2 regions of the Blautia marasmi genome follow, and region 2 is predicted to be linked to the other one. Evidence: riboswitches for the same ligand, from Rfam matches in the RefSeq annotation. Region 2 holds a riboswitch; the other holds the start of a gene.
The links. A riboswitch is a leader RNA that binds a small molecule or an ion and turns the genes downstream of it on or off. The one in region 2 is predicted to bind FMN.
Positions count from the first base shown of each region.

Region 1: linked by a shared signal. The riboswitch ahead of C6P39_RS21460 (ECF transporter S component) and the one ahead of C6P39_RS06210 (ECF transporter S component) in region 2 are both predicted to bind FMN.

Region 1 is NZ_OIWX01000001.1:4,911,574-4,918,197, reverse strand. It holds gene C6P39_RS21470 (PAS domain-containing hybrid sensor histidine kinase/response regulator) at 1-814, shown strand, start outside; gene C6P39_RS21465 (pyridoxamine 5'-phosphate oxidase family protein) at 959-1,444, opposite strand; gene C6P39_RS21460 (ECF transporter S component) at 1,460-2,122, opposite strand; FMN riboswitch at 2,191-2,329, opposite strand; gene C6P39_RS21455 (AAA family ATPase) at 2,510-4,051, opposite strand; gene C6P39_RS21450 (vWA domain-containing protein) at 4,097-5,392, opposite strand; gene C6P39_RS21445 (hypothetical protein) at 5,421-5,849, opposite strand; gene C6P39_RS21440 (alpha/beta fold hydrolase) at 6,187-6,624, shown strand, end outside.
Region 2 is NZ_OIWX01000001.1:1,388,255-1,394,878, forward strand. It holds gene C6P39_RS06195 (TrkH family potassium uptake protein) at 1-9, opposite strand, end outside; gene ytvI (sporulation integral membrane protein YtvI) at 217-1,374, opposite strand; gene C6P39_RS06205 (NUDIX hydrolase) at 1,586-2,197, opposite strand; gene C6P39_RS06210 (ECF transporter S component) at 2,201-2,839, opposite strand; FMN riboswitch at 3,131-3,249, opposite strand; gene C6P39_RS06220 (hypothetical protein) at 4,502-4,741, opposite strand; gene C6P39_RS06225 (hypothetical protein) at 4,845-5,315, opposite strand; gene C6P39_RS06230 (hypothetical protein) at 5,388-5,714, opposite strand; gene C6P39_RS06235 (hypothetical protein) at 5,770-6,624, opposite strand, start outside.

The sequences.
Region 1 (6,624 bases), 3.5 Mb from region 2:
CCCGGTGCCGGAAAATGACGGTCCGCCTCTGCCTGATGTTCCGGTTCTGCTGGCAGACCATGATCCGTTCGTTTTACAGTATGGCACTCAGGAACTTTGTGCACTGGGGATTCATGCTGAATGTGCCGAAAATATTGAAAAAGCAAGGGCCATGGTTCAAAAACGGCACCGGGAAGGCTGTGGATACCGTATCCTTATACTGGACCAGGAAATGTCCCACGCTCAAGACCTGGAACAAGATATCCAACTTCTGAAAAACAGTGGGGACAATCTGCATCTGATTCTCTCCTCCTTTGAAAGAAACGGCATCCGGAAAGGGCCGGACACCGGCTTTATAGAAAAACCCTTTTTCCGTTCCACATTCAGAAACTGCCTTTCGGAGTATCTGGGCGGCGGCAGGCGCATAGAACCCCAGGTGGAATCCCATGATTTCAGCGGAAAAACCTTCCTGCTTGCAGAGGATAATGAACTTAACCGGGAGATTGCCGTGGAATTACTCGGCAGTATGGGAGCCAAATTGGAAATTGCCGTCAATGGTGAAGAAGCACTTTTGCAGTTCCGGCAAAGCCCGCTCTATTTCTACGACCTTATTTTAATGGATATCCAGATGCCTCTGATGAACGGCTACGATGCTGCCCGTGCCATTCGTTCCCTAAACCGCTCAGATGCGCAAAAGGTACCCATTATTGCCATGACAGCAGACGCCTTCGTAAGCGATATCCAAAATGCCAAATCTGCCGGCATGAACGGTCATATGGCAAAACCTCTGGATCATGAGGTTATGTCACGTGAAATCAGTAAATACCTGGACTAAAGAATCTTTTACAGAATATCAAAAGATCTGCCGTCCTCCTTCCTTTGATCTCAAGGGATAAAAAAGTGGGTATCACAAAGCTTCACACTTTGTGATACCCACATTTTTTCATAACCGCAGAGCCTTGGCGGAGCGGGCCTTCTATCATTTTTTATCGTAAGGTATCACTTCCACTGATTTTTTGTCAAAATCAATAAACAGCTGGTATGCATACCCATCCTCACTGGTATCCCAGATCTCCACATATTTTGGTGAAACCTCAATAAGGATTTCCGTATCCTCATGGCTGTATTTGTTATAGCTCTCCCACAGATACTTTTTGTATCCCTCCTCAAATCTGTGTCCCGGCTCCTCCACAACAAGTCCTTTATTGTGGGCAGTTCCTTCTACCTGCACGCCGCTCCAGCACATAGCTACCTTGGGATTTTCCAAAAGCTGTTTTGTTTTTCTGAAGTTTTTGTCCGTTTTAAAGTAAATCTTGTCATCATAAAAAAGACAGCTTACGTTCCTGACCATTACATAGTCATTGAGGCTGGATGCCAGTGCCATGATCTTGCTGTTCCCCAGCATCTCAAACATACGTCCCACAGCGTCCTCATAGCTGATGGATTTGTCCAGTGAAAATTTCATTTTTGTTTTCCTCCTTTATTTTTCTACAATACTTTTAATTACTTTGCTCAGTCTTTTATATAACAGAAATGTCAGGACTGACGTCACTCCGTATTTGATCAGATTAAACGGCAGGATTCCTAAGACCGCCATAGAAAAGGCATTTTTCATAGCTGGGTTTACTGCGCTGCACATTGAAATGATTTCATCCATAGTCATGCCAAACAACCGCACATAAAAGGGAATGATCAGATACAGGTTCGTAAAAACAGCCACAATGCCAACCAGTACCGTGCTGACCCCCATACCTGCCAACGCCGTCTTCTTCGTCTTGTGTCTGTGGTAGATCAGCAGTGCAGGCATAACATAACAGCAGCTCAAAATAAAATTCTGTATCTCCCCCGTTCCCAGAGAGAAGCTGCCCTGCATGACAAGCTGTAGCAGTATTTTGACCACAATGATCATAAGCGCCGCACCGGGACCGAACATAAATCCTCCCAGCATCTCCATCAGACCGGATAAGTCAAAGGACATAAAGGGCGGCATGAAAGGCAGCGGAAACCTGAAAAGCATAAGAACAGCACTGACTGCCCCCATCAGGCCTGCAAAGGCTATTTTCTTTACCCGCATTTTCGCACCTGCCTGGGCCTTCATTCCATTGCCAAAAGCTGCATTGGTTGTTTCTTGAGTCTGGTTCATAGTTTGTATCCTCCTTCAAAAAAAATGAGCCCGGAACAATATATATGCTCCGGGCGTAGTTTCACAGAAAATGTCTTTTCTCATCCGGACTATACCGTCGGTGCCGGAATTCCCCTTATCATACTAAAGGAGTCACCGGCTCAGCCGCCAAAGCGGGTCATGGACTATACCATCGGTAGGGACTTACACCCTGCCACAAAGACTTCAATATTCTTTTTTTGAAATCAGAAATGCAGTAAACATCATCTGTTACAATTGATTATATACCAGACTTTCCCATGTGTAAACAGAAAATGCGAAATAAAAGTTTACTGTTCACAGGCCACTGTACCGGGAGGCATTTTCATGCTGAAAGCATGAAAATCCCGAGGCAGCCAGCGCTGGGATTCATGAGCCATGGTGTGGATCCGATTCCCCCGTCATTTCAAGGCAGGCGCTTCTCAGTTCATCCTCTTTTTCACGGTAGAGAAGGATCTCGCTGTATTTAAAATAGGTATCACATCCATGACTGCTGATAAATTCCATAGCCTTTTCGTTTTTCGACAATCCCGTCACAAAAAGCACCATCTCCTGTTCCTCACCAAAAGAATCTTTTACAAACCGAAATGTATGTTCCAGCTCCGCACTTATCTTTGTTATGATATCTTGTCTCTCCTCCAAATCCTGGTGAAACCATTCGCTGACACAGGCCATACCTTCCGTTTTCTCAAAAATATGGTTCTCCTTCAGGGAAAGACTGTAAGATTCCAGGCGTTCCAGAGCCCATTCCTGTTCAGATGCCTGATCTACGGTTATCTTTTCTGCCGTCTTTTCTGTTTCCAGTTCTCTTCTTTCTATCTCTGTAAAGGCAGTGAGCGACTGAATATCTTCCTGATTTTCCAAAAAACATTTGAATAACTTTAATATTTCATAGAGTGTACTGATCCTCCCGTCAATATGCGTATATGTTCTGAACGACTGGTTGAGATAAGCCAGAAGGAGACCAACTACCGTAAATCTTTCCTCAAAGCCAGCCACCTGCGCCATTTCCCTCCGCCGCTCATATTCCGCTTTTGACAATGTGCCTGCTGCAATCTCCGTAACCGCATAATCTGTTCCGTATTTGCAGTAAAGCTGATAGTAAGCCGCAAAATCCCTGGCTATTTCCTCTTTTTGAAGATATTGGACCACCAGCTTCTCTGTAACCGGGAACTGAAACCGTTCATAACTTTTCAGGATCTCGGACAAATCCTCCCAGCCTCTTGCCGTCACGAAAAACTTGCCGTCCACAGTATTTTCCACGAGATAGAAATTCTCTTTTTTAACATTCAGGTAGGAGAGCACAGCGGCGTGTATCTGCTGTGACCAGGCATATTCCATCCAGACACTGCAGTCCACATCAATATCTATTTTTCTCACCCTGTCCAGTGTGACAATATCAAATTCCCGGACAGATTTATTATACTCCGGCGGATTGCCCGCAGCAGCGATCAGCCACCCTTCCGGCACTTTATGGCTTCCGAAAGTTTTATTCTGCAGAAACTGCAGCATAGTGGGTGCCAGGGTTTCAGATACACAGTTAATCTCATCAATGAAAAGAATCCCTTCCTTTTTCCCTGTGCGCTCCATGCACTCATAGACTGAGGCTATAATCTCACTGAGGGTATATTCTGTAACGCTCACGGTCTGTCCCTGATATGTTTTACTTTTTATATTCGGCAGTCCCACAGCGCTTTGCCTTGTATGATGGGTAATGGTGTAAGATACCAGCCCCACATTGCACTCCTCTGCCACCTGCTCCATAATGGCTGTCTTACCGATACCCGGCGGCCCCATGAGCAGTATGGGCCTCTGTCTCACCAGCGGAAACAGGTAATTGCCCCGGTCGTCTTTCTGATGGTAGGATTTTAATGTGTTGCTGATTTCCAGCTTTGCCTCTTTGATGTTCATTTTTTCCTCCTTGCAGGGTATGGAATCATGTCCGGGAATATTTTGTCAATGGGAAACTACCAGCTTCATAGCCCAGCACGGCACCCTGTCCATGCCGTTTCCGCCTTTCAAAAAAACAAATGCCGTCTCGTAATCCGGCCTGCATTTCGGATAAATTCCATCTCCGTCTGTAAAATAAATCAGTGCTTTCAGATTTCTGATCTCTTTCTTTTCTTTCTGTTCTGCCACATAAGCAAACACAGGCCGAAAATCTGTTCCGCCCCGTCCCTGGATTTTAATATTTTTACTGTATGCTTTCCATTCCTCTTCTGAATGGATAACAATACTCTCCCGTATGCTGCAGTCACACTGGACAAGATGAACCTTCATCTTTTTAAAGAAATTTTCACGTTCACTGAGAATGCTGTATGTCTCTGCAAGGAACTGCTGTACGGTTTCTCTGGAACAGGAACCTGAGGTGTCCAGGGCAATGACCAGTTCTTCCAGGCGATTTACTTCTTTATATTCCAGCGGTTCTATAAGAGGCATATCTCCATAATGTTCCATCCCATAATGGTACATGATATAGTCAAAACTTTCTGTATCCAGTTCCACTTCCTCCCTTGGGACCGCGAATTTTTTCAGAAATCTTCTGTAGTCATAACGACTCCTGTGCACCTCCGCTGTCTCCTCCCTGCCGTCACCTTCCTGTTCTCCTGCTCTTTGTTTTTTATCGTGTTTTTTCTGTCCTGTGTAAGCCAGAATCTTTTCCCACTTACTCTTTGTCCTGGCAATCCGCTCTGGTTCCTTCCGCCTGTCCCACAGGTTGTGATCATCAAAGCAGAAGGCTGACTGAATCTCTTCCAGGCTGTCTGAAAAAATGCCCTGCATCAACATTTGGCTGATCCTCTCTGCAGACAGATTCCTGTCTCCCAGTTTTTTTAAACATCGTGTTCTGACCGGCTGGGCAGGCAGGCACAGCCCCGGCAGATTTTCCCGCTCTATGACCTGCTCCACGGCCATATCACACGCAAGATCCCAGATATGCTTACTGTATTCTTCTTTTGGGAACAAATGCAGATAAAGGCAGTGAAGCATCATATGAAGATACCCCCTGCGGATGGCTGCCGGGCTGTGCCCATAGCTGTGCAGCAGATATTCAGGTTCAAAATAAAATATATTTCCTTCTGTTCCGATTCCCCGGATGTGCCTGCAGCTTTCATATGAAACACTGGCAAATGCGCCGTCCAGATATGGAAAATAACTGTAGAGTTCATTTCTGCAGTTTTTCAAAATTTCAACTCCCAGTTTTGCTTTTCGGTTCTCTTCGCCCTTTTTATATTCCTCTGTATTCTCTTCCATTCTTCTTTACCAATCCGTTTTCCGTAGTTTATATAGGAAAACTCTTTTCTGAATACCCGTATTTCTTATCTTTTAGATGCATAAGCCAAACCAAGGCTGCTGTCTTTTGACGCGCTCTGGCTATCTGGATAAATGCATCGAGATGCTCTCTGTCAAACCACCCCAACCCTTCCAGGTATGCGATCTTTTCTACGTCCTCCTCCTCGATCAGTTCTTCCGATGCAGCCAGGATCTGCTCTTTGATATAATTGCCAAAAGCCTCTCTCTGTGTCTCCGAAACACCTTCCCTCAGGAAAAATCCACGCAGCGCAGCAGCAAGGCGCACGGCTTCCTTGTCTGACTCTTTGAATTTCCGGTATACCTTTTCCCCCTCCTCCTGAGGGTTTTCTCTTTTTTGTCTCTCCAGCCCTTGTACTGCGATCTCTATATCTTTTAGAAAGTCACTTTTTTCTCTCATAACAGTCCCCCTTCCACTAAAACATCTGATCCGGGAATTACACCGTGGTATAAAAGCAGCCTGGTACCGTCCTATTTTTCTTCACTCAATCTTTGTCATATCCAGTATATCATTAATTAGCACAAATAGGTAATAAGATTGTTTACGCGGTAACCGGAACCGCATTCTTTTTCTGCTCCGCAATATCTCTCCTCTGTGGACGTGTCAGCGGATAGCCAAATTATTTTCGCTTGCAAATTGTCTGACTTAATTATAATATTAACTTATAGATTCAGGAAAACGGGGGAATCGCCCCCCAAATGGAGTCCTATATTTTTCAAAAACGGAGGTGTTATTTATGCTGCATGAAGTAAGTTTTTTATCTTACAACAAACGCGACCAGGTACAGGGGTGGATTTATGTCCCCGCCGCAAAACCGAAAGGGATCGTACAGATTATCCATGGTTTCGGTGAGCATTCCAGACGATATCTGCATATGATCGTCAAATTCATGGATGCCGGTTACATTGTAGCTGCTGATGACCATGTGGGGCACGGAAAAACAGCCATGGTCAGCGATGTATGGGGAGATTGGGGGGATACAGGATTCCACACTATGATGGAAGATGAACACACCCTCAGAGAACTGGTCTGCGGTAAATATCCGGGCCTTCCCTATTTTATCTTCGGTCACAGTATGGGTTCTTTCATTGCCAGAGATTATGCGGCGAATTATGGAAACGACCTGGCAGGTGTTACGATCTGCGGTACCACAGGAATCTTTCGGGGAGCAGAC
Region 2 (6,624 bases):
TCCTGACATAAGAGTTTTCCACCCTTTTTATTCTCTTTATATGTTGTTCTGTAACATAACTGTTACATATCTTCACAGTTACAGGCCTGCTGAGTAGTTATCCTGTAACTACATATTCTAAATTCTTTTATATTAAAACGGCGTAAAGCTATATTAAGGACACATTAAGATAGCATAAAGATTTATATGCTCTTTATGCTATCTTGTCCTGTTCTCTTATTCTTTATTCTCTATCTGTTCGTCGTCCCTGGTATTGCGGTAAAACCATTCCAGAAGGTCCTCCAGCGCTTCCTTGACGGACTGAAGAGGCTTGTCAAACATTCCGGATTTATAAAAATTGATCACAACAGCACCAATGGGGACTGCAAGTATCATGCCTATCACACTGCTGATACGGTATCCTGTATACATAAAAATCAAAGTAAGCAGCGGGTCCATACCAATGGAATCCCCCACCATTTTGGGTTCTATGATCCGTCGCAGCAGTTGAGTGACCAAATACAGAATGATAAGCCCAACCGCAAACTTTGTATCTCCGGACAGCAGTTTAAATATGGCCCATGGAATAAGCGCCGTACCGGTACCGAAAAACGGCAGCATATCCAAAAAGGAAATGAGAAACGCCACCAGAACAGCAAAACTCACCTGTAGAAACAAAAGTCCCACGCAGAGTATAGCCCAAATGATCGCCATGATCTTAAACTGTGCCTTAAAATACCCGCCAAAAACTTTCTTGAAGCTGTCTGAGAGCACCTTCCATTTTTCCTGTATGATCTGCGGCGTGTTATTCCGCCCAAACTCCAGGATCCCATCCCTGTCCGCAATGAAAAAATATGCAGACAAAATGGTAAAGATAATAGATATCAGCACACTTGGAAGATGTTTTGCCAGGTCTCCCGCATATCCCACCGTCCACTCACTGATATTACCCACCAGTTTTCCAATCCGTTCTCCCAGATCATCCTGTATATTATTGATAGAAGTCTGTACATTTTCCGGAAGCTGTTTCATAAATTTATTCAGGTTGTGTTCCACCTCACGAAAATCTTCCCGAAAACCGCCGTAAATATCTGGCGCCTGGTTAATCAGCTCGCTGGTTTCCTCCACTGCTTTTGCCCCAATAAAATACCCCGCCCCGATAATGGCGGCCAGAACTGCTATGATGATCAGCATTGAGGTATGCTTTCTGGCTATCTTCATCCGTCTCTCCACCATACGAACCAGAGGACTTGCTATCATAGCAATAACCCAGCCAATGACAAAAGGCATAAAAAATCTGAGGAATTTGATTCCCAGAACAATGAACAATATAACGCCTAAAACGCTGAACAACGCCGCCAGAATACCTTTAACATACTTTTTCCACTTCTTCATATCTAAATATCTCCCATGCCTGCCTGTTTTGACTGCTGTCACTGCAATCTGACAGTAGCCGGGGCAGATTTTGCCTGCACCGGCTACTTTAAGTATACTCTCATCCGCATGGGATACAATGCATATCCCGTTAATTTTTTATGAAAAATTTGCGAACTGTATCTGGTTGTTATTTTTCCTTCGGAAAGGTCAAAAGTGTTTGTTTGTACTGTCAAATTTCTCTGAGAAAAGCAAAGGGTTCCTCGTCATGCAGAAAATGCATCAGCATATATGCTGTCATGATCGCAGCCTTCTCTTCTCTCAGGATCCGCCTGACTTCCTCCCTGTCCGCCAGCACAATCTCCAATTCCTCGGAGTCTTCCAGGCCGTCCCCGGAAATCTCACCGGAAGTATAGCCATACACCGTGGCGCAGGATTCGTCAGTCATGCCAATAGTTGTGAAGTACGGCTTTTCGTACGCCGGATCCACATCAATGGGGGACAGCTCAAGTCCGGTTTCCTCTTTCATTTCTCTGATTCCGGCCTCTTTGTAGTCCTCACCGGGTTCTACCAGTCCCGCCGGAAATTCATAGATATAACTATCAATGGCATAGCGGTACTGACGCACCAGCACCACTTTGTCCTTTTTCTCTCCGTAAAGGCTGTAAATGATCACACCATCCGGGGTATTTTTCTTCGTTCTTATTTTCAGGTCATTTTCTGTCTTTGCTCTGGACGCCACGTAATAATGGCCTTTTCTGCCTGTTTTGCTCTCCACATCCAAGTGATAGAGATTCACGTGGGGGTTTTCTGTGAGCGGCGTCACTTTTTTTATTTCCGGCATATTTTATTCTCCTCGCAGTAATACTCTGATCCTTTTATATATAAGCAGTGTGACGGCAGAAATGATACATCCTTTCACCAGATTAAACGGTGCCACTGCCAGCACTACAAAGGTAAACAGGTTGTTGATCGCAGGATGGATGGATGTGCCCATCTGGATAAATGCGCTTACCGGCATGCCAAATGCTGCCCCATATGCGGGAAGCAGAATAAATGCATTTACCACGCAGCCTACAACAGCCATTGAGATCGTTCCTATCACCATTCCAATCACGGCAAATTTTTTATTCCTGCGGTATTTATAGAAAAATGCTGCCGGAACAATGAAAGAACACCCAATCAGGAAATTGGCGATCTCACCTACCCCGGCTGTGGCGGAGCCATGGATCACTGCATACAGCAGTACCTTTAAAAGTTCGATCATAATACCAGCCACCGGCCCCATGGCAAACGCCCCTACCAGTACCGGTACTTCTGAGAAGTCCATCTGATAAAACGGCGGTGCGATCACCGGGATAGGAAACTCGATCATCATCAATACCGTAGCCACTGCCCCAAGCATAGCTACCTGCGCCAGTGTCCTGATCTTAGAACGATTCTGCGCCCCTGCAGGCCTTTTGTTTACAATTGCGTCATTACTCATTTTCATTCTCTCCTTTTTATGATGGTTTCATAGTAACTATTCAGTAAGTCTGCGCATTCACTGCGCTGACCGTAAGAAAGTGTACCACGGCCAAGCAAAAATCCCATCGCCAAAGGCGATTCTGCATGGATTTTTGCCTGTAACTGTGAAAGTACTGAACAGTTACGTTTCATAAAAGGAAATTCTTCTTTTCTGTCATTGATGTACAGATTCCATCCTGCTGCGCTGCCACAGTAATAATGAAAAAATGCCCTGAGATCAGGGCACCGACGAAATCTGTATTGTGACATACATTTTCTTCTCTCATCCAGACTTTAACTGTCGGTACCGGAATCACACCGGTTCAGCCATTTACATGGGTCGCGGACTATACCGCCGGTAGGGATTTACACCCTGCCCCGAAGAATTTTCTTTTATTCTATTGGGAATTATAGCGCATTTGACTATATTTTTCAAGGGTTTTTGTGGATATTGTATAAAAATGAGCGGGGATTTTGTAGGTGTTTTCTTATAAATCCTCATAACTGTTTATAACTCCTTATAAAATCGGCCGGAAATGGTGTAAAAATAGTGTAAATCTAAATGGCTGAATGCCTCTAACTGGTATCATATATTATCTCATGCCATTGTAATGTTCCTTACATTTACCTATCTACTTATCTTCTCTACTATATAATATTATACCGTACTTTTTTATCTACGTCATGATGTATTTCAAGATTTTACCAATGGCAGCAGGATAAAAGAAAGCACCAGTTCAGGAATATTCTCTTATTGGTGCCAGTCCTTTACCAAGTCAACCAACCATACGTTTTGTAATCTCTTGATCTAATATGGTAAAACGCTTCATTACAAATATCTTGTTTCATTTTCCTCCTGAAAGCTCTCTGGTAAAGTTTTCTAGCTTTTTTGTTTTCTTTACACCACCAACGCACTGTTGGTCTGTTCATAGAATTTTTCTTACTATGGTTCCATCTATATAACCTCTTATTGACCTTAATTCCATAAACTTTTTCCATGTTCTGATATTCTAAATCACTTTCCCATTCGTAGATATCAGTATAGTTTGTCTCCATTCCTTTCACCAGTACAAAGAGCATTATTTGCCTAATGGCAAGCCACTTCCGTACTTAGAAGACATTCAATCTGTAAAATAACTTATTGCTCATCTCCCTTCCTCTTAACCTTATCCTATTATTCCTTTGATATTTTCCTAACGGCAGCAGGAGATAGAATCAAAATCTCCCATCTAAACATTGAACACCAGTTCCCTGTATGGTATAATTTATTTGTATAATTGAACAGAAAACGGATGCGATTTTCCGAAAGTTAGATGCCCTCTAGTATCACGAAAGAGAGGGTGATGCCCTATGAATACCATAGAAGTGCTAACGCTTTTGCTGGTAATATTTGCGGCTCTGTCTTACATAGACAATCATAAAAAGAAATAGCATCCCTACCCTGAGAAAGTAAGATGCTATTTCTATAAAACATTTTAAACTACTGAGGGCAATCGGAAATTCATTCCGATAACCTTTCTAAGTAAATTATATACTAGAGCTGCTTGTTTTGCAAGTGGCTCTTTTCATTTACCATTCTGTTTTGATGTGCTGCCCCTCAAGTTGACAATTAAAAAAACAACAAATTATTTTCTGCCCGGTGCTATGCTGGGCAGTTTTTATGCTGCACCCAGCAGTTGCTTTTTATAATACTCCTGTGGATAATAGCGATAAAGATAATCTGATAACTGATATAGAATCTCAAAGAAGCTTCGTAGTCTTCCATTACAGCGGAAACATTTAAGAAATCTTCTTTTTCACCCTCATCCAGGATATCTTCTTTCAGTAAAAAATTATACTTGCGATATAAAAGCAGGATCAGCTTACATATTTTCTTTTTCACCTCACTGTAAGAGTTCCTAGTAGTACCTCCTGTTAGATAGCAAGCCCCTCCTTGTTCGTTACACAATTTTTTTAAGCAAACCTGCCAGTACAGATGTGAGATTTTAGTCATTTGGTATTAAATATCCGCCATCATAACTTACTATTTTATCTATGGCAGGAATACTCAAGCTGATTACATATTCACAAGAACAATCGGTACCAGAGATTATAAATTCATTCAGCCCTTTTGACAATTCAACTGTAATCTCACCGGAATCTTTTTCACTTACATTACCCTCTTCTAACTGTAAGATTTTCCTCCAATCTTGAAATATTTCTAATTCATTTTTATCATTGCTGTAAACAATTTTCATCGTCCCCGGCGTATTTTCACTGACTTCAACTGCCAACAGAACACCATATGAATCATGTACTTTTACCTTCCCTTTGGACATAATAACATTATCATTTTGCTCGATTTTTGATGCCTCAAATGATGTAGTTTTTATTTGAATGGGCCAATCTGTATACGCACAGCCAGATAAAATACTTGCAATTAGAATCAATAAAATAAAGCCCTTTATTTTTTTCATGGATACCCTCCAATAATTCTTATCTAATAGTTTACCAGGCATTGCGCTTTATCACGAGAAGCCAATGCAGTGTTAAAATCCCATATTGGCCTGCAACATATCCAAATTTAAATATTGATTATCAATAGATGCATCGTTGTTTGACACAGATCTGTTTCTCTCAGTAACAATTTGGTTAGAAATTCCTTCTCTCACCTCATCTATCCACTCACCACTGCTTGCAAGATACAATGTTCTTGAATCGCCATCTACTATAACGTGCATATTTTGGTTATTCAGAGCGCCGTTTCCATTATAAAAGTACCATTTTACACCCATTTGTTTCCAACCAGTCAGCATATGTCCAAGAAAATTTAAATAATACCATGTTCCGTCAATTTTCTGCCAGTCTACCAACATATGTCCTAATCAATACAGATAGAACCAGTTACCATTGGACTGTAAAACCAATTAATTATTTCAGTCTTTTATTTTTAAGCTTTTTCCTCCATAAAAAGACCGTTACAGAAATTATAAATATGATAACCACAGCTGCTGTTATCCTATATAGTCCAATCGGCTGTGACTTTTTTCCAATATCAATTACTGCTGATTCACCACCTTGTCCAAACGTATCTGGAACATTTGCCGCCGCTTGCATTACACTCTTAAAATCATATGCTTGAAATCCATCCGGATCTGAAGGCTCCAATTCTTCATCTGAATATATATTTCTACGTGTTTTACTGCTATCAGTTATCATTGCAGCAGCCGATGTCCGCGCTGGAATAACATACAAAATCTCCTCATTATCAAGTGCTATGAATAAAGGCTGTCTAATAGGTGATACCCCACCGACCAAGAAAAATTGATAATCATTCATTTCAATTTCATTTTTTTCTAGAGATGCGTTTAATTGTTCTTCTAATGTTAAATTCCCCGGTTCGTAACCATACACACCTTCCACTTCCCATGAACCAGTCTGCTGCCCATTTTCATCTCGTTCTCTTGTAACACAAGCTTCATACAAAACATCATCCGCGCGGATAGAAACTATCCACATATACGGGCTTTGGCTTAAAGCATCCATTACTTCAGCATAATTTATAATTTTATTTTCAATTAAAGGTGTATCTAAGTATTCCTTAACCGCGTTATTAAGGTCAACATCCTCAACCGTAATTTGTCGCCCTCCTGATGATGTCGTTGGACCATTATTTACAAATTGAACAATTTGACTTTCAATATTATACATTGAATCATAATCTTCTGAGTCCTTTAATTTTTCTATAGAGCCTGCCATGACATCTTTAACTATAAAAAACATTGA